3 regions of the Streptomyces sp. NPDC048751 genome follow, and region 1 is predicted to be linked to each of the others. Evidence: riboswitches for the same ligand, from Rfam matches in the RefSeq annotation. Region 1 holds a riboswitch; each other region holds the start of a gene.
What was found. A riboswitch is a leader RNA that binds a small molecule or an ion and turns the genes downstream of it on or off. The one in region 1 is predicted to bind cyclic di-AMP.
Positions count from the first base shown of each region.

Region 2: linked by a shared signal. The riboswitch ahead of ACGFNV_RS12090 (transglycosylase family protein) and the one ahead of ACGFNV_RS45750 (M23 family metallopeptidase) in region 1 are both predicted to bind cyclic di-AMP.
Region 3: linked by a shared signal. The riboswitch ahead of ACGFNV_RS37540 (C40 family peptidase) and the one ahead of ACGFNV_RS45750 (M23 family metallopeptidase) in region 1 are both predicted to bind cyclic di-AMP.

Region 1 is NZ_JBICUX010000032.1:21,985-27,913, forward strand. Features, by position in the region: gene ACGFNV_RS45750 (M23 family metallopeptidase) at 1-828, opposite strand, end outside; cyclic di-AMP (ydaO/yuaA leader) riboswitch at 840-997, opposite strand; tRNA gene ACGFNV_RS45755 (tRNA-Met) at 1,240-1,313, opposite strand; gene ACGFNV_RS45760 (dihydrofolate reductase family protein) at 1,378-2,514, opposite strand; gene ACGFNV_RS45765 (MarR family winged helix-turn-helix transcriptional regulator) at 2,617-3,141, shown strand; gene ribA (GTP cyclohydrolase II) at 3,286-3,939, shown strand; gene ACGFNV_RS45775 (GNAT family N-acetyltransferase) at 4,030-4,857, opposite strand; gene ACGFNV_RS45780 (FtsX-like permease family protein) at 5,081-5,929, opposite strand, start outside.
Region 2 is NZ_JBICUX010000003.1:102,576-108,504, reverse strand. Features, by position in the region: gene ACGFNV_RS12100 (cytochrome P450) at 1-893, shown strand, start outside; gene ACGFNV_RS12095 (transglycosylase family protein) at 1,077-2,123, shown strand; cyclic di-AMP (ydaO/yuaA leader) riboswitch at 2,318-2,486, shown strand; gene ACGFNV_RS12090 (transglycosylase family protein) at 2,490-3,215, shown strand; gene eno (phosphopyruvate hydratase) at 3,484-4,764, shown strand; gene ACGFNV_RS12080 (septum formation initiator family protein) at 4,935-5,411, shown strand; partial or broken gene ACGFNV_RS12075 (DUF501 domain-containing protein) at 5,465-5,866, shown strand.
Region 3 is NZ_JBICUX010000015.1:192,754-198,682, reverse strand. Features, by position in the region: gene ACGFNV_RS37550 (ATP-dependent Clp protease proteolytic subunit) at 33-668, shown strand; gene ACGFNV_RS37545 (hypothetical protein) at 676-984, shown strand; cyclic di-AMP (ydaO/yuaA leader) riboswitch at 1,323-1,536, shown strand; gene ACGFNV_RS37540 (C40 family peptidase) at 1,540-2,022, shown strand; gene ACGFNV_RS37535 (ATP-binding protein) at 2,098-2,556, opposite strand; gene ACGFNV_RS37530 (helix-turn-helix domain-containing protein) at 2,770-3,627, shown strand; gene ACGFNV_RS37525 (DUF397 domain-containing protein) at 3,637-3,861, shown strand; gene ACGFNV_RS37520 (8-amino-7-oxononanoate synthase) at 3,910-5,037, opposite strand; gene bioB (biotin synthase BioB) at 5,186-5,929, shown strand, end outside.

The DNA.
Region 1 (5,929 bases):
GAGGGTCAGGATCGTGCGGTAGCCGTAGGAGCCGGCCCAGCCCGCCTCGGTGATGGTGCCGCTGTGGATCGCCTTGATGAGCGTGCCGGTGGGCGCCGCGAAGTCGAGGCCGGTGTGGTAGCCGGAGGACCAGTAGGAGCCGGCCTGACCGAAGGTCGAGGTGATGGTGTACGAGGAGGTCGGCAGCGTGTACTCCTTGGCCAGCTCGGCCAGGCGCTCGGCCTCGGCCTTGCGCTGCTTCTCCTCCTCCGCCTTCTTCTTCGCGGCCTCGGCCTTGGCCTTGGCCTCCTGCTCCGCCTTCGCGACGGCGTCGGAGGCGGCCTTGGCGGCAGCGGCCTCGGCGGCGGCCTGGGCCTTGCTCTCCAGCTGGCCCTGCTGCGACTCGGCCTGGGCCATGATGCGGCTGCGCAGCGACTCACCGGCGTCGGCGGCGCTCTGGGTGGTGGTTTCGGTGTCCGCGCCGACGCTGCTGAGGGCGTCCGCCGCGTCCTGGGCGGCGTCCGCGGTGTCGTCCGTCAGGAGCGAGCCGACGGAGGGCAGGTCGGGCATGGAGATGGAGACCGGCGGCTTGCCGGTGTTGGCGCTGGCCATGCCGCCCGCGCCGACGGCGGCGATGACGCCGACGCCCAGGACGGTGGAGCTGCGGGCGAGCCCGCCACGCTGCTTGGCGACACGGTGCCGGCCACGTACCGGGCGAATGGACTCCGCGGTGGGATTCCACTCCTCCCAGGGGCCCTCGTCGGTGCGGTAGTCGCCGTAACCGAAGGTCTCGGTGCTGCGGCGGCTCGGCGCGTGCGGAGCCTCGGGGGCAGGCGGGTTGGACGCCACGAAGGCGTGCTCCTTTCCTTCCGTGACGCCTACCGGGTTAGCTGACGGGTTCGGAGCGGGAAGGTCTCCTACGCGCGTATACCGGCCGTGAGTCCACGGCGGCATCCACGTGATTCACCCCAAGGTGGTGGTTCCCCGGTTCCCTTGCGGGATTCGGCGCTTGAGCACGGAGCCGTCTCTTGTGACGGCTGGGACGACCGCGCTGCGTTATCGAACGTTAATAGACACGGGGTCAGGTTTCCAAGCCGTTCGGCTTGATCATTAACATTTTCGCCCTGGACTTACGTCCCATGAGCGGTGAAAAACGGGCGAGTTGACCACGCGGCGTCCCGGCACGCCGCGAACGGGGCCGCTGTTCTGCAAACACACCGATGGCCGGGATTCGTGAGAATCCCGGCCATCGGCCTCCAGTAGCGGGGACAGGATTTGAACCTGCGACCTCTGGGTTATGAGCCCAGCGAGCTACCGAGCTGCTCCACCCCGCGTCGGTGATTCCAGTGTACGGCATCCGCGGGGTGCGAAGCACACGGGTATTCCGGTGACGGGAAATCAGCCGAGCAGGTGGCGGTTCGGAGCCATGGCCCGCTCCGCGAACTCCGGCACCACGACGACCTCGACACCGCCCGCCACCAGCACGCCCGTGCCGTCGGCGCCCTCGACGAAGGTGTCCGGCTCACGCCAGGCCGTGACGACCCGCCGGATCCCCGCGTCGAGGATCAGCCGGGCGCAGGGCGCGGGCCGGGAGGCGCGGCGGGCGCAGGGTTCGAGGCTGCTGTAGACGGTGGCGGACGCGAGCCCGGGGTCGGCCGGGTCGATCTTCGCGAGGGCCGCCTCCTCCGCGTGCACGACGGGATCGCCGCCCTCCCGGGAGTGCCCGCGCGCCAGCTCGGTCCCGTCGGCCGCCACGACCACCGCGCCCACGCTGAAGGCGCTCTCCGACGGCGGACACAGCTCCGCGAGGTGACAGGCGAGGGCGAGCCAGTGCCGGTCGGCGGGGGAGGCCGGCCCCGCGCCGCCGGGTGCCGTCGGCTCGTAGCGCATCAGTACGACGTCCTCGATCTGCCGGGTCTCCACGAGCCGCAGTCGTCCGCCCTGGTAGGCGCCGGGCCCGAACAGTCGGGGCGCCCGGGGGTCGCCCACGAAGAGCGGCGCGAGGACGAGCTGGAGTTCGTCGGCGAGTTCCTGCTGGAGCAGCTGGGTGTGGACGGTTCCGCCGCCCTCGACCATGAGCCGTCGCACCCCGCGTACGTCATGGAGGTGTTCCAGGATCCCGCGCCAGTCGAGCTCGCCGCCGAGCGCCACGACATCGGCGCCGGCGTCGATACCGGCCCGCCGGGCCCGTTCCGCGCCCTTGTCCGTGGTGTACAGGACCTTTTCCCCGCCCGTGTGCCAGAACTGCGCCGCCGGGTCCAGCTCGCCCGAGCCGCTGACCGTGACCTTCAGCGGGAACTCGGGCTTCCCCGCGGCGACACGGGCCGCGCGCCGCTCGGGCGAGTTGACCAGCAGCCGGGGGTTGTCGGCGCGGATCGTGCCGGCGCCGATCAGGATGGCGTCGACGGAGGCCCGTACCTCGTCGACCCGGTCGAAGTCGGCCGGGCTGGAGAGCAGGAGCCGCTCGGGGCCGGTGTCGTCCAGGTGGCCGTCGAGGGAGACCGCGGCGGACAGCAGGACGTAAGGGAGAGGCATCTACGCACTCCATCGTGGGACGGGAGCATCCGGGGACAGGGGCACCGTGGACGGGGGCATCCAGGTCTTGGTTCAAGTTTGAAACAAACTTACACTGGTCGCATGACGACCCGCTGGCTCACCCCTGAGGAGCAGCGCGCCTGGCGCGCGTACATCGCCGCCACCATGCTCCTGGAGGACGCGCTCGACCGGCAGCTCCAGCAGGAGGCCGGGATGCCGCACATCTACTACTCCATCCTGGCCACCCTGTCCGAGACACCGGAACACCGGCTGCGGATGACGGACCTCGCCGAGCAGCTGAAGATCACCCGCAGCCGGCTGACGTACGCGGTGGCCCGCCTGGAGAAGGACGGTCTGCTACGGCGTGAGGGGTGCACGTCGGACCGCCGCGGCAGCCTCGCGGCGCTGACCGAGGAGGGGCTCGCCGTGCTGGAGCGGGCGGCGCCGGGACACGTGGAGACGGTTCGCGCCCACATCTTCGATCACCTCAGCCCCGAGCAGGTGGCACAGCTGGAGGAGATCTTCACCGGGATCACGAAGGGGCTCGTCGGCGAGGGGCCGGGGGACGGTCAGGGGGACCTGCCGTGGCTGCGGCGTTCCTCCACAGGGTGTGCGGGAACGGAATGAGCCCGACGCCTGAAACGTGAGGCGCACGCCACAAAGCAGTTGCTTCAAATTTCAAGCAGGGGTAGGGTCCCGGTTCGAGGCTGTGCTTCAAATCTGAAGCAGAACCTGGACCGATCAGCGATGCACCCGACCCCGGAGGCCCGCATGCCCGCATTCCCCGCCGCCACCACGCGCTCCCGCGTCCGGGTACCGCTGCGCTTCCAGGACGGCTACGGCGTCGACGCCGAACTGGTCACCTTCCACGGTCTGACCGACGGCCAGGAACACGTGGCCGTCGTCCTCGGCGAGCCGGGCCCCGTCCCGCTGGTCCGGCTGCACTCCGAGTGCCTGACCGGCGACGTGTTCGGCTCCGCCCGCTGCGACTGCGGCCCGCAGCTGCGCGAGGCGGTCGAGCGGATCGCGGAGCGCGGCGGCGTCCTGCTGTACCTCCGCCAGGAGGGCCGCGGCATCGGCCTCTACAACAAGCTCGACGCGTACGCCCTCCAGGACCAGGGCCTCGACACCTACGCGGCCAACGCCGCCCTCGGCCTGCCGGAGGACGCCCGCGACTACACGGCGGCGGCGCAGATGCTGGACGCCCTGGGCATCACCGGCCTGGACCTGCTCTCCAACAACCCCGACAAGGCCGACCAGTTGCGCACCCTGGGCGTCGACGTCCGCGACCGCGTCCCCACCGGCGTCTTCGCCACCCCGGACAACGTCCGCTACCTCCGCGCGAAGGTCCTCCAGACCCAGCACACGCTGCCGCTGACGGAACTGCCGGTGGCGGCGCCGCTGACGGAACTGAGCGTGGGCTGAGTCCGGGGCTGCTCGAACCTTCCCGGCACCGGTGCTCCTGCTCGTACCGGTGCCGTGCCGGGGCCGGGTCCGGAGCCGTGGGAGTGCCGCCTACGAACGGTTCGCAGCGCCCCCGTGGCCGTCCTCGAGCGCCATGTAGAGGCGGGTGCCGCCCGGCCTGAAGCCGACCCGCTCGTAGACCTGGCGGGACCCCTCACCCGAGTATTCGAGCCACACCGATCGTGCCCCGCCCGCGAACAGGGCTTCCGCCAGCGCCGCGGTCACGGAGCCGGCGACACCGCGGCCACGGAAGGCGGGCCGGGTGCCGACGCCGGCCAGCTCCGAGGTGCCCACGGCGGGCGCGGAACAGGTTCCCGCGCCGGCGCAGCCGCCGTCGGAATCCCGTACGAACCGCACCGCTCCCCCGCTCTCCTGGATGCGGCGCAGTCGGGCGGCCCCCTCCTCCGACGCTGCGAACGCGCTGTCGAACGCCTCGGACAGAGCGGCGTCGATCGCCGCGTAGTCCGCGTCCGTACCCGGCGTCTCGACGAGGAGGCCGGTCCGCGACGGCGGCGGCGTGAGGGTGGCCGGCGTGCAGACCAGGTACGTGTGCACCGCTTCCGTGGTGAACCCCGCCGCCCGCAGGGCGGGTTCGACCTCGGGTGCGGCGTCCGGCGCGAACTCGAGACGGGGCTTGAGCCCGCGTGCGCGGAACGCCTCGATCAGCGCCGCGACATCGTCACCGCTCGGACGGGCACCGGGCTCGGGAGTGGCGTAGTTGAGGTACGGGCTGGTGGTCGACGGGTCGAGCCCCAGAACGAAGGACGCGACGTCGACCACCGCGGGGCGGCGACGGAGGTTGCTGACGGCGAAGGCCTGGACGTCGGTGTGCTGGACGTCGACGTGCTGAGCGTCGACGTGCTGAGCGTTGTTGCCCATGGTGAAGTGACCTCACGTTGAAGTGGTGTGTGGCGTGGCGGTGTGGGACACCGCGACGTCGGGCCGCCGTGAGGAGAGCGGAACGGCACTGAGCGGAGAGAAAGGTTCCGTTCAGTCCCGACGGCGGCCGCTGCGGGGCGCCGCATCCATTGGCTTCAGTCCTTCACCATGAGGGGGTGTGCACCTGCTGCTGGGGCACTCGGGGCCAGCTTATCCCCAGTGCTCAACTGTGCGCCCTCGCAAGGAGATAGGGGTCACGCCGAAGCACCTCGCGGCTGCCGAGAAGCGTGCCGACGGCCAACCCGAGTCCGGGCAGCAGCAGCGCGGCACCGACCCACACCACCCCGGGCAGGGCGTCCGCATGCCTGATGGGCAACCCGAGAAGCTCGCTGAGCGGACCGACGAGCGCGACGGAGAGCCCGGCACCGACAACCGCGCCGACCACTCCGGCCACCCCACCGGACAGCACGGCCTCGCCGAGCAGGATCCGCCGCAACTCCGGCCGCCCGGACCCGAGAATGCGCAGGACAGCGAACTGCCCGACCCGCGCCCGCGCACTGTCCGCGGCCCGCACGACACCGAGCCCGACCGCCCCCAGCGCCAGCACCAGCACCCCGACCCGCATCGCGAGATCCGCCACCCCGAACAGACCGGGCAGGTTGCGGACCCGGTCGGACACCGGCGAGGCCGCGAAGCCGTCGTCCTGCAACGCCTCGGTGACGTCGGCCACCTCCCGCTGATGCCGCACCACGACGACAGCGGACTGTGCGCCCTCCCGCTCCCGGAACACGCTCGGCTCCTGCCCGGCCCGAGCAGCCGCCAGAAGCGCGGCGGTCTCCTCCGACAGATAGGCGACGCCGGGCCCGTCGGCCTGCCAACTCGGGTCGTACAGAGCGACGACCCTCAGCTTCAGCACCGCGGTGGTCCCCGACGCGCTCCCCGTCGCCTTCGTGTACCCGAACCGAACGGACCGCCCGACCAGCGCACCGAAGTCGGTCCCCTGCGCTTCGGCGGGAAGCACGACTTCGTCCGCCCCGAGCTCCGTCGGCACCTCCCCTTTCACAACCGGCAG
Region 2 (5,929 bases), on a different contig from region 1:
TGCAGGAGCTCACCGACCACCTCATCGACCAGTTCGCCGAGCGGGGCTCAGCCGACCTCATCCATGAGTTCGCGTTCCCCCTCCCCATCTACGCGATCTGCGACCTGCTCGGCGTACCGCGCGAGGACCAGGACGACTTCCGGGACTGGGCGGGCATGATGATCCGGCACGGGGGAGGCCCACGGGGCGGGGTCGCGCGGTCGGTGAAGAAGATGCGCGGCTATCTCGCCGACCTCATCCACCGCAAGCGCGAGGCCCTCCCGGACACGGCCGCGCCCGGCGAGGACCTCATCTCCGGCCTGATCCGCGCCTCCGACCACGGCGAGCACCTCACCGAGAACGAGGCGGCGGCGATGGCGTTCATCCTGCTGTTCGCCGGGTTCGAGACGACGGTCAACCTCATCGGCAACGGCACGTTCGCCCTCCTCACCCATCCCGAGCAACGAGCCCGCCTCCAGGACTCCCTCACCGCCGGGCACACCGACCTCCTCGAGACCGGTGTCGAGGAACTCCTGCGCTACGACGGCCCCGTCGAGCTCGCCACCTGGCGCTTCGCCACCGAGCCGCTCAGCATCGGTGGGCAGGACATCGCGGCCGGGGACCCCGTCCTCGTCGTCCTCGCCGCCGCGGACCGGGATCCGGAGCGGTTCGCGGAACCGGACGTCCTCGACCTCGGCCGGCGGGACAACCAGCACCTCGGGTACGGGCACGGCATCCACTACTGCCTCGGTGCGCCGCTGGCCCGTCTGGAGGGGCAGAGCGCGCTCGCGACGCTGTTCACCCGGCTTCCCGACCTGCGACTCGGGGAGGATCCGGCCGATTTGAGGTGGCGTGGCGGACTCATCATGCGGGGACTGCGCACCCTGCCCGTGGAGTTCACGCCCACACGGTGATCAAGCGAGTGCGCTGTGTACCCGATTCGCCAAGGTGACATGCATTCAGCTCTGTGATCTTCACGTGATCTACGCGGCATTAACTTGTGACAAGTGATCGGCTGTCGATACGTTCACTCGTCAACGCGGCACCTCGGCTTCACCCGCCGCGTGGGTAAGTGCTGTCTCGCGAAAGGTCACCGCATGCTCTCCGGGAACGGTCGCCACCGTCGCCCTCGTCAGGCTCCGGCTCTTCTCGTCGCCGCCGGGGTGACGGGCTCCGCCATCGCCATCCCGCTCCTGGGCGCCACCGGCGCGAGCGCGGCCGACGGCACCACGTGGGACAAGGTGGCCGACTGCGAGACCGGCGGAGCGTGGAGCGCCGACACAGGCAACGGATTCTACGGCGGCCTGCATCTGACCCAGGAGCGCTGGGAGAAGTACGGCGGCCTCGACTTCGCCACCAGCGCCGACAAGGCCAGCCGTTCCCAGCAGATAGCCGTCGCCGAGAAGATCCTCGCCGACATCGGCCCCGGCGCCTGGCCCACCTGTGGACTGCTCACCGGGCTCGGGAAGGACTCGGGTTCGTCGGACGTCGACACGGGCACGGCCGACGAGGTTCCCTCCCGGGGCCTGGACAATTCATCCGGCTCGACCGGATCGTCAGGATCATCCGGGTCGTCCGACTCGTCGGATTCCGCTGAGTCCTCCTCCGGTTCCTCCGGGACGTCCGACGGGCCCTCGGACACCGCCGGCACCCCCGACGACTCCACTGCGGGTTCCTCCGGGAAACCGTCCCCTTCCTCTTCTTCGTCCTCTTCTTCCGCCGAGTCGGACAGTTCCGCAAAGTCCGATTCCTCCACCGACTCCGGCGCGAAGGTCTCGCAAAGTCCCGAGAGCTCGCCGACGGAGGGCCGGGCAACCGGCAAGTCGGATGAATCGGACAAGGTGCAGCAAAGCGCCGGTTCCTGGAGTCTCGTCGACACCGGCTCCATCGGTGGCGGCACGGGTCGGCACCGCGGCGGCAGCGCCGACGAGAGTGTCGACAAGGGCGCGGACGCCGGTGCGAAGGTGGCCTCCACTGGCCGTCACGCCTACACCGTCCGTCCCGGTGACACCCTGGCGTCCATCGCCGACTCCCTTGGCCTCGACGGTGGATGGTCCGCGCTCTATGCCGAGAACAAGCAGGCGATCGGTGCCGACCCGAACAACATCTCCGCCGGTCAGACCCTTCGAGTCGGGGCTGAATAGGGCGAAAAGCGGCGGGAGTTCACGCCCCACTTCGCGCTGAATGTCCAATTTGGCGAAAGTGTGGGATGAGTCTCAGAAGCCCTGATCGTCTTTGAAATTCCTCGGATGGCGTGTCTACGGTCGTGACCGCTCGCCAACACGAGCCCCGGCTGCCGCAACGCCGAATCCTGCCAGCGGCCGTACGGGAACAGTCGTCGCGTCAAGCGCCGTAGGCAGGAGCGGGGGACCCAAGGTAAGTGCCGGGCCCGGACGTTGAGACCGGATCCGGCTTGGGGTGAAGCCGCGCCTCGTGAGAGGTGCGGCCGGGCAACTCAACCGGCCCGAACCCGACAGCTCACCTCGCAGGCGTCGGTGAGGGGATCAACCATGCTGTTTTCCGGCAAGGGCAAGCACCGTCGTCCGTCCAAGGCCACCCGGGCCATCGCCATCGCCGGTGTGACCGGCGCCGCCGTCGCCGCCCCGCTGATGGCGGCCGGCAACGCCTCCGCCGCCACCACCTCCGAGTGGGACGCGGTCGCCCAGTGCGAGTCGGGCGGCAACTGGTCCATCAACACCGGCAACGGCTACTACGGTGGCCTGCAGTTCTCCGCCTCCACGTGGGCCGCGTACGGCGGCACGCAGTACGCCTCCCAGGCCAACCAGGCCAGCAAGGCTCAGCAGATCGCCGTCGCCGAGAAGGTCCTCGCCTCCCAGGGCAAGGGTGCCTGGCCGGTCTGCGGCAAGGGCCTGTCGGGTGCCTCCTCCAGCAGCACCGACACCTCCTCCGGCAGCGGCTCCTCCTCCAGCGGTTCCAGCAGCTCCTCGAACAACAGCAGCTCCTCGAACGACAGCGGCACCAGCACTCGCTCGACCGAGCAGCAGGCCTCCCGCTCCTCCGAGCGTCCCGCCGCCAAGAAGACCGTCACCACGCCGACCGGCAAGAAGGTCAAGAAGGGCGACGGCGAGTACAAGGTCGTCGCGGGTGACACCCTCAGCAAGATCGCCGCGAAGCAGAAGGTCGCGGGCGGCTGGGAGAAGCTGTTCGAGCTGAACAAGGACATCGTCGAGGACGCCAACCTCATCTACCCGGGCCAGCAGCTTCACCTGAAGTAAGCCGGGCCCACCGCCTTCCCGCCGGAGCGGGACGCGGGCTCCCCGCTCCGGTGCGTCTTCCCCCGTACGCACCGGAGCGGGGTTTTTTTTTGCCCGCCCTTCGCCCGCAATCCCCGCCCGCTCTTTGTTCCGTCCAGGAACAATGTGTACCGTCAGCCTGTCCACGGGGCGGTCGGTCGGATGCCGATGCCACGGGGGCGGTTAGGCTCTAGTCGCAAGGCCCACGGGCCCCGCACTTCCAGCGTCACATCCCAAGAAGGAGATGCTCGTGCCGTCCATCGACGTCGTCGTAGCCCGGGAAATCCTGGACTCCCGAGGCAACCCCACGGTCGAGGTCGAGGTCGGCCTCGACGACGGCAGCACGGGTCGTGCCGCCGTTCCGTCCGGCGCCTCCACGGGCGCCTTCGAGGCCATCGAGCTCCGCGACGGTGACCCGGGCCGCTACCACGGCAAGGGTGTCGAGAAGGCCGTCCTCGCCGTCATCGAGCAGATCGGCCCCGAGCTGGTCGGCTACGACGCCACCGAGCAGCGCCTGATCGACCAGGCGATGTTCGACCTGGACGCCACCGACAACAAGGGCTCCCTCGGCGCCAACGCCATCCTCGGCGTCTCGCTCGCCGTCGCCCACGCCGCCTCCGAGGCCAGCGACCTCCCCCTCTTCCGCTACCTGGGCGGCCCGAACGCGCACCTGCTGCCGGTGCCGATGATGAACATCCTGAACGGCGGCTCGCACGCCGACTCCAACGTGGACATCCAGGAGTTCATGATCGCCCCGATCGGCGCGGAGTCCTTCTCCGAGGCGCTGCGCTGGGGCACCGAGGTCTACCACACCCTCAAGAAGGTCCTGAAGAGCAAGGGCCTGGCCACCGGCCTCGGCGACGAGGGCGGCTTCGCCCCGAACCTCGGCTCCAACCGTGAGGCCCTCGACCTCATCCTCGAGGCGATCAAGGAGGCCGGCTACACCCCCGGCGAGCAGATCGCCCTGGCGCTCGACGTCGCCGCGTCCGAGTTCTACAAGGACGGCTCCTACGTCTTCGAGGGCAAGGAGCGCTCCGCCGCCGAGATGACCGAGTACTACGCCGAGCTCGTCGCGGCGTACCCGCTCGTCTCCATCGAGGACCCGCTGTTCGAGGACGACTGGGCCGGCTGGAAGACCATCACCGAGAAGCTCGGCGACAAGGTCCAGCTCGTCGGCGACGACCTGTTCGTCACCAACCCCGAGCGCCTCGCCCGCGGCATCGAGGAGGGCGCCGCCAACGCCCTGCTGGTCAAGGTCAACCAGATCGGTTCGCTGACCGAGACCCTGGACGCCGTCGAGCTGGCCCAGCGCAACGGCTTCAAGTGCATGATGTCCCACCGCTCCGGCGAGACCGAGGACGTCACCATCGCCGACCTGGCCGTCGCCACCAACTGCGGCCAGATCAAGACCGGCGCCCCGGCCCGCTCCGAGCGCGTCGCCAAGTACAACCAGCTGCTGCGCATCGAGGAGATCCTCGACGACGCGGCGGTGTACGCGGGCCGCAGCGCGTTCCCGCGCTTCAAGGGCTGAGCGTTCGCCCACGTCCGCTCGGCGGACCCACGTCCGCTCGGCGGACCACGGGCACAGCAAGGGCTGACCCAACCAGGGTCAAGCCTGAGCCAGTCGTACGTACGTCCCCGTACTCGGTCCCGTACCGTGTGCGGGGACGTACGCACGTGTGGAACGGGAGGCGCGGGGACATGGCCGTGAAGGACCGGGACCGTTTCTCCACCGCGACCAGGATCCGGTTGCTCGGCGAGCAGACGGCGGCCCGTGTCTACCGCTCCCAGACCAAGCGGCAGGCCCGCCGCTCCCGCCTGACCAGCCGGGCGGCCCTGCTCGCCCTCGTGATGTGCTCGCTGATCGTGGCCCTCGCCTACCCGATAAGGGCGTACGTCTCCCAGCGCGCCGAGATCGCCGATCTGGAGCGGGAGAAGGCACAGGCCAGGCAGCGGGTCGAACAGCTGCGCGACCTCAAGGCGCGCTGGCAGGACGACGCGTACGCGGAGCAGCAGATCCGGCAGCGCCTGCACTACGTGATGCCCGGCGAGACCGGCTACATCGTGATCGACCCGGCCGCGGCCAAGCAGGCACGCGCCGACCTGGTGGCGGCCGACCGCCCCTGGTACGCGAACGTCTGGGACGGGATCGACACGTCCGACGCCTCCGACCGGTGAGACCCGACCAGCGGGACCGACAGACCGACAGATGGACCGATAGAAAGACAGGCATGGAAACGCCCCCGCCGACCACTCCGCGCACCGAGCCCACCGACGCGGACGTCGAGGCCTTCAAGCAGCAGCTCGGGCGCCCGCCGCGCGGGCTGCGCGCCATCGCGCACCGGTGCCCGTGCGGCCAGCCGGACGTCGTCGAGACGGCCCCCCGCCTGCCCGACGGCACGCCCTTCCCGACGCTGTACTACCTGACGTGCCCGCGCGCCGCCTCGGCCATCGGCACGTTGGAGGCGAACGGCGTCATGAAGGAGATGACGGAGCGGCTGCAGACCGACCCGGAACTCGCCGCCGCGTACCGTGCCGCGCACGAGGACTACATCGCGCGCCGTGACGCCATCGAGGTTCTCAAGGGCTTCCCGAGCGCGGGCGGCATGCCGGACCGGGTGAAGTGCCTGCACGTGCTGGTGGGCCACTCGCTGGCCGCGGGCCCGGGGGTGAACCCGCTGGGCGACGAGGCGATC
Region 3 (5,929 bases), on a different contig from region 1:
AGCGCTCTGCGAGGAGGGGTACCGCCATGGCCATCGCCCGACCGTCCGCCCGCTACGTCCTGCCCGAGTTCACCGAACGCACGAGCTCGGGGCACCGGACGATGGATCCGTACTCGAAGCTGCTGGAGGAGCGGATCGTCTTCCTCGGGACGCCGATCGACGACATCTCGGCGAACGACGTGATGGCCCAGTTCATGTACCTCGAGTACCAGGACCCGGACCGTGACATCTCGCTGTACATCAACTCCCCCGGCGGCTCGTTCAGCGCGATGTCGGCCATCTACGACACACTGCGGTACGTCACCTGCGACGTGGAGACGATCTGCCTCGGCCAGGCAGGCGCGTCCGCCGCGGTGCTGCTGGCCGCGGGCTCGCCGGGCAAGCGGTTCGCGCTGCCGGGCGCACGCATCGTGATCCACCAGCCGGCGCTGACCGAGCCGGTCCAGGGACAGGCCAGCGACCTCGCCATCCAGGCCGCCGAGCTGATCCGCACCCGCGAGCGCCTCGAGGAGATGCTCGTACGGCACACGGGGCGCACACCGGAGCAGGTGACCGCGGACATCGAGCGCGACAAGATGCTCAGCGCGCAGGAGGCCGTGGAGTACGGCCTGGTGGACGGGCTCATCCCCAGCCGCAAGGCCTCGCGCACCGCACCCGGCGCCAGGTGAGGCACCGATGCTGCCTCCGGAGCTGCCACCGCTGCCCGCCCTCACCCGCGCCGAGGGCGAGCTGATCGACCGTTACCTGGATGTTGCAGACCTTCTCGGCCGAATCAACCCGGCGCATCACGGGGACACGTACCGTGGTCTACGCGCCGCGCAGGCGCTCGTCGCCAAGGCGACGGCGCTCAGGGACGCACTGGCGCTCATGCACCAGCGGGGTGAGACCGAGCTGCACGCTCCAACGCTGGCGCGTGCGCTGCGTGTCCTCGACGGGGAGCGTCGTACGGCGCGAGTCACGGTGCCGCCGCTCTCCGACAGTTGACTCACCGTTGTCCGGTCCGGACGCGCGGCCTCCTCGGCGGGACGTCCGGATCGGAAGCTAAACGGACCGAATGACGTACCCCTGTTCGGAGTAGACGAAGGTCCTTTTACGGGACCTCCCGACTTGCGCAACGCGCGTAGCGTCAGCCGGGGCTGAAACCCTTTCATGCTGGTCCGAGCCCCCGTCATGACCTGGACACTCACTCGAACACCGCACTGTCCACCCGAACGGGTGAGTGGTGAGTAACGCCACAAACCCCCGATTCGGTTGGGTATTTCGGACACTCGTGAGTGAAGATCCGTGACTGACGACAAGCCCCCGCCACAACGGCGGGGCGATCCGGACGGACGCCGAGTCCTGCCGCCGCCCGGATGACTGGTCGACAGGAGTGGATCGGCAGGAGTGGAGGACCCAAGCAAGACGGGTCGCCGGAACGGTCACGCCATGACCGGGCCGAGCAGCCCTTGGGGTGAAGCCGCAGCAACGCGGCCGGGCAACTTCGCCAGCCCGAATCCGACAGGTCATCCTTCACAGGCGGCTGACGAAGGGTTGCGCATGTCTGCGCTCAATCGTGTCCCGTCGCTGATGGCCCGGGCCGGCACGGCCTCGGCCCTGACCATCGCCGCCGTGGGCGGCTCGATCGTGGTCCCCGGCATCGCCTCCGACGCCGCGGCCGCCACACCTGCGACGAAGGCGCTCCAGATCGCGGCGTCCAAAAAGGGCTCACCGTACAAGTACGGGGCCACGGGCCCCAAGAGGTTCGACTGCTCAGGGCTCACGCTGTACGCGTTCAAGAAGGCGGGCAAGAAGCTCCCCCGGACGGCGGCCCAGCAGTACAACAAGACCCGACACATCTCTGTGAAGAGCCGCAAGGCCGGGGACCTCGTGTTCTTCCACTCGGGCTCCTCCAGCTCCAGCGTCTACCACGTGGGCATCTACGCCGGGAAGGGGAAGATCTGGCACGCCCCGAAGACCGGGGACGTGGTGAAGCTGCAGAAGCTCTGGACGAAGAACGTCTGGTACGGCCGGGTCAAGTGACCCTCCCGGGGGCGGTGCCGGCGTCCTGAAGCGCCGGTACCGGCCCTGGAGCAGTCCCGGCGGCTGCAGCGCCGGCTACTGCTCCTGCTGCCCCACTGTTGCCGCCGGCTCGGTCGGCACGGTCCACGGCAGCTCGATGGAGACCGTCTTGCCGCCCTCGCGGGTCGGCCGGACTCTCAGCTTGCCGCCGCACTCCGCGGTCAGCCAGCGGATGATCACCATGCCCCGGCCGTTGTCCTGCTGCACGGCGGCGGGGAGCCGTTTGGGGAACCGGGGATGACTGTCGGTGACACCGACGAACACCCGTTCGTCACGGTCGAGCCGGAGGTCCACCGTGAAGGTGGGGGACTGCCCCAGCGTGTGCTGCACGGCGTTGGTGGCGAGTTCGGAGACGATGAGCCGGATGGTGTCGGACACCTCCGCCTCCTCGGGCAGGCCCCATTCCGCGAGGGTGCCGACCACGAAGGTGCGGGCCGCGGAGACCGAGGCGGGATCGCTCGGCAGAGTGACGGATGCTTCCAGATGGTCTGCCATGGCGACGTCGTCCCTTTCCCCCGGGACCGCGAGTCCGACACGGAGCGGATGATTCGAGTACGGTCCCGGACTGGTGCTTCGTCGCCAGAGTGCCATCACCGCACCCCTCACGGGTGGCGATCCCCCAAGATGTGCATATATCTGTCGCTCGAAGCGGTGAACTCTACGACGACAGAGCGGATCTGGGTGGCTCGTCGGGAGTAAGGAGTACCCATGCAGCACGGTCCCGCGGTGCGCCGCCGCAAACTGGGTGCGGAACTGCGTGCGCTGCGTGCCCAATCGGGGCTCACCAGCGGGGAGGCGGCTCGCCTCGTGGGCTGGCACCAGTCGAAGGTGAGCCGGATCGAGACAGGCACCAGCGGCGTGAAACCAGCCGATGTTCGGTTACTTCTCGACGTCTACGGCGTGGCCGATCCTCAACTGCGCGAGCTGATGCTCGCGTTGGCGGGCTCCGACGGTGCCGGCGGGCACCACTGGTGGCACGCCTACCGTGGGGTCCTGCCGCCCACCTACCGGGACTTCATCAGCCTGGAGTCGCAGGCCGGAGCGATGCGCACCCTGGAGACGTCGGTGGTTCCGGGCCTGTTGCAGACGGCCGAGTACGCCCGCGCGGTGACCCGGGCGGCCGTCGAGGGCGTGCCCGACGCCCGGCTGGACACGCTGGTGGAGGTCAGGCTGGCCCGGCAGGTCGTCCTGCGGGCGGATCCGCCGCTGGAGCTGAGCGCGGTGCTGGACGAGGCGGTGCTGCGGCGGGAGGTCGGCGGGCCCGGAGTGATGGCGCGGCAGCTCGAACGCCTGGTGGAGGCGGCGCGGCTGCCACAAGTACGCCTGCAAGTACTGCCGTTCACGGCCGGGGCGCACATCGGCGTCACCGGCCCTTTCGTTATCTTCTCTTTTCCGAGCACTTCTGACCTGGATGTGGTTGTTCTCGACCACTTGACGAGTAGCCTCTACCTTGAGCGGAAAGAAGACCTCCAGGCCTACAGCGAGGCCTTCAACACCCTTCAGATCCATGCACTTTCGCCCGAGGACTCGTTGGATTACATCGCCGGGATAGGTGGCGGCGCGTAAGGAGGCACTATGTCCGCACTGCCTCGGAACGTTCCTTCCAGCATCGATCTGCACGACGTGCGCTGGCTGCGCAGCAGCTACAGCACGGGAGCCAACAACTGCGTCGAGACGGCCCGGCCGGCCTCAGGGCCGTGCGCCGGGCAGCTCGCCGTACGCGACTCGAAGGACCCGGCCGGGCCCGCCCTGCTCTTCTCCCCCGAGAGCTGGTCGGGATTCACGGCCGCGTTCCGCTGATCACCCTCGTCCGTCAACAGGGGCGACCCACGGCCGTGTCACGCCGACTCATGGTCGCGTCTCGCCGATCACTCGTACAGCGCGTTCGATCTGTGCCCCGGAGAGGTCCGCACGGGCGGTCAGCCTGAGCCGTGAGACGCCGTCGGGAACGGAAGGAGGACGGAAGCAGCCCACGGCGAGGCCGGCCGCCCGACAGTCGGCTGCCCACTGAACGGCCTCCTCCGGGGACGGCGCGCGCACGGAGACCACCGCGGCGTCCGGACGTACGGCTTCCAGACCCGCGGCGGTCAGGCGTGCGTGCAGCTCCGCCGCCACCGCGCGGGCCCGTGCCGCACGCTCAGGCTCCCGGCGCAGCAGCCGCAGGGCCGCGAGGGCCGAACCCACGGCCGCGGGGGCCAGACCGGTGTCGAAGATGAAGGTGCGTGCCGCGTTGACCAGGTGGTCGATCACCCGGGCCGGGCCGAGCACGGCTCCGCCCTGACTGCCGAGCGACTTGGACAGCGTGACCGTCACGACGACGTCGTCGGCGCCCGAGAGTCCCGCCGCGTGCGGGGTGCCGCGGCCGCCGTCGCCCAGGACGCCCAGGCCGTGGGCGTCGTCGACGACGAGCCCCGCGCTGTGCTCCCGGCACGCCTCGGCGAGCGCGGCGAGCGGGGCGGCGTCGCCGTCGACCGAGAAGACCGCGTCGGAGACGGCGACAGCCGGGCCCTCGTGCGTCTGGAGCGCCTTGCGCACGGCGTCCGGCTCGGCGTGCGCGACGACCTGCGTCGTCCCCCGGGCCAGTCGGCAGCCGTCGATGAGTGAGGCGTGGTTGCCCGCGTCGGAGACGATCAGGGAGCCGTGCGGGGCGAGCGCGGTGACCGCGGCGAGATTGGCCGCGTAGCCGGAGGAGAAGACGAGGGCCGCCTCGAAGCCGCAGAAATCGGCCAGTTCGCGTTCCAGTTCGGTGTGCAGCTCGGTGGTGCCGGTGACGAGCCGGGAGCCGGTCGACCCGGCGCCCCAGGTCCGCGCCGCCCGCGCCGCGCCCTCGGTGACCTGCGGATGGTGTGCCAGGCCCAGGTAGTCGTTGCTCGCGAGATCCAGCAGCGGCGAGTCGGCGGGGCGCGGGCGCAGGGTCCGTACGAGTCCGGCCCGGCGGCGCGCCTCCGCCTGCTCGTCGATCCAGCCGAACGCCATGGGTCCTCCGGGGTATTTGTAGGTAGCGGACAGACACTAGCGGCACGCCCCGCCACCCATGGTGTGGCAATACCCACACCTCGAAGGGGGTGTGTTGTGTGATCCCTACCTTGGCCCCGAGCGGGTCCGTACGACAGGATCGGCTCTCATGGACCTGCTGAACACGCTGGTGGACAAGGGGCTTCGGCGCGAGCTGCCGACCCGCGAGGAGGCGCTGGCCGTACTGGCCACGTCCGACGACGACCTGCTCGACGTGGTGGCCGCGGCCGGAAAGGTGCGCCGGCACTGGTTCGGGCGACGGGTGAAACTCAACTACCTCGTCAACCTGAAGTCCGGGCTGTGCCCCGAGGACTGCTCCTACTGCTCCCAGCGGCTCGGCTCCAAGGCCGAGATCCTGAAGTACACCTGGCTCAAACCCGACCAGGCCTCCGAGGCCGCGGCGGCCGGGCTGGCGGGTGGCGCCAAGCGGGTCTGCCTGGTGGCGAGCGGGCGGGGGCCGACCGACCGGGACGTGGACCGGGTCTCCGAGACCATCAAGACGATCAAGGAGCAGAACGAGGGCGTCGAGGTGTGCGCCTGCCTCGGTCTGCTCACCGACGGCCAGGCGGAGCGGCTGCGCGACGCGGGCGCTGACGCGTACAACCACAACCTCAACACGTCCGAGGGCACGTACGGGGACATCACGACCACCCACACGTACGCGGACCGGGTGGACACGGTGCAGAAGGCGCACGCGGCGGGTCTGTCGGCGTGCTCCGGGCTGATCGCCGGAATGGGCGAGTCGGACGAGGACCTGGTGGACGTGGTCTACTCGCTGCGCGAGCTGGACCCCGACTCCGTTCCGGTGAACTTCCTGATCCCGTTCGAGGGCACCCCGCTGGCCAAGGAGTGG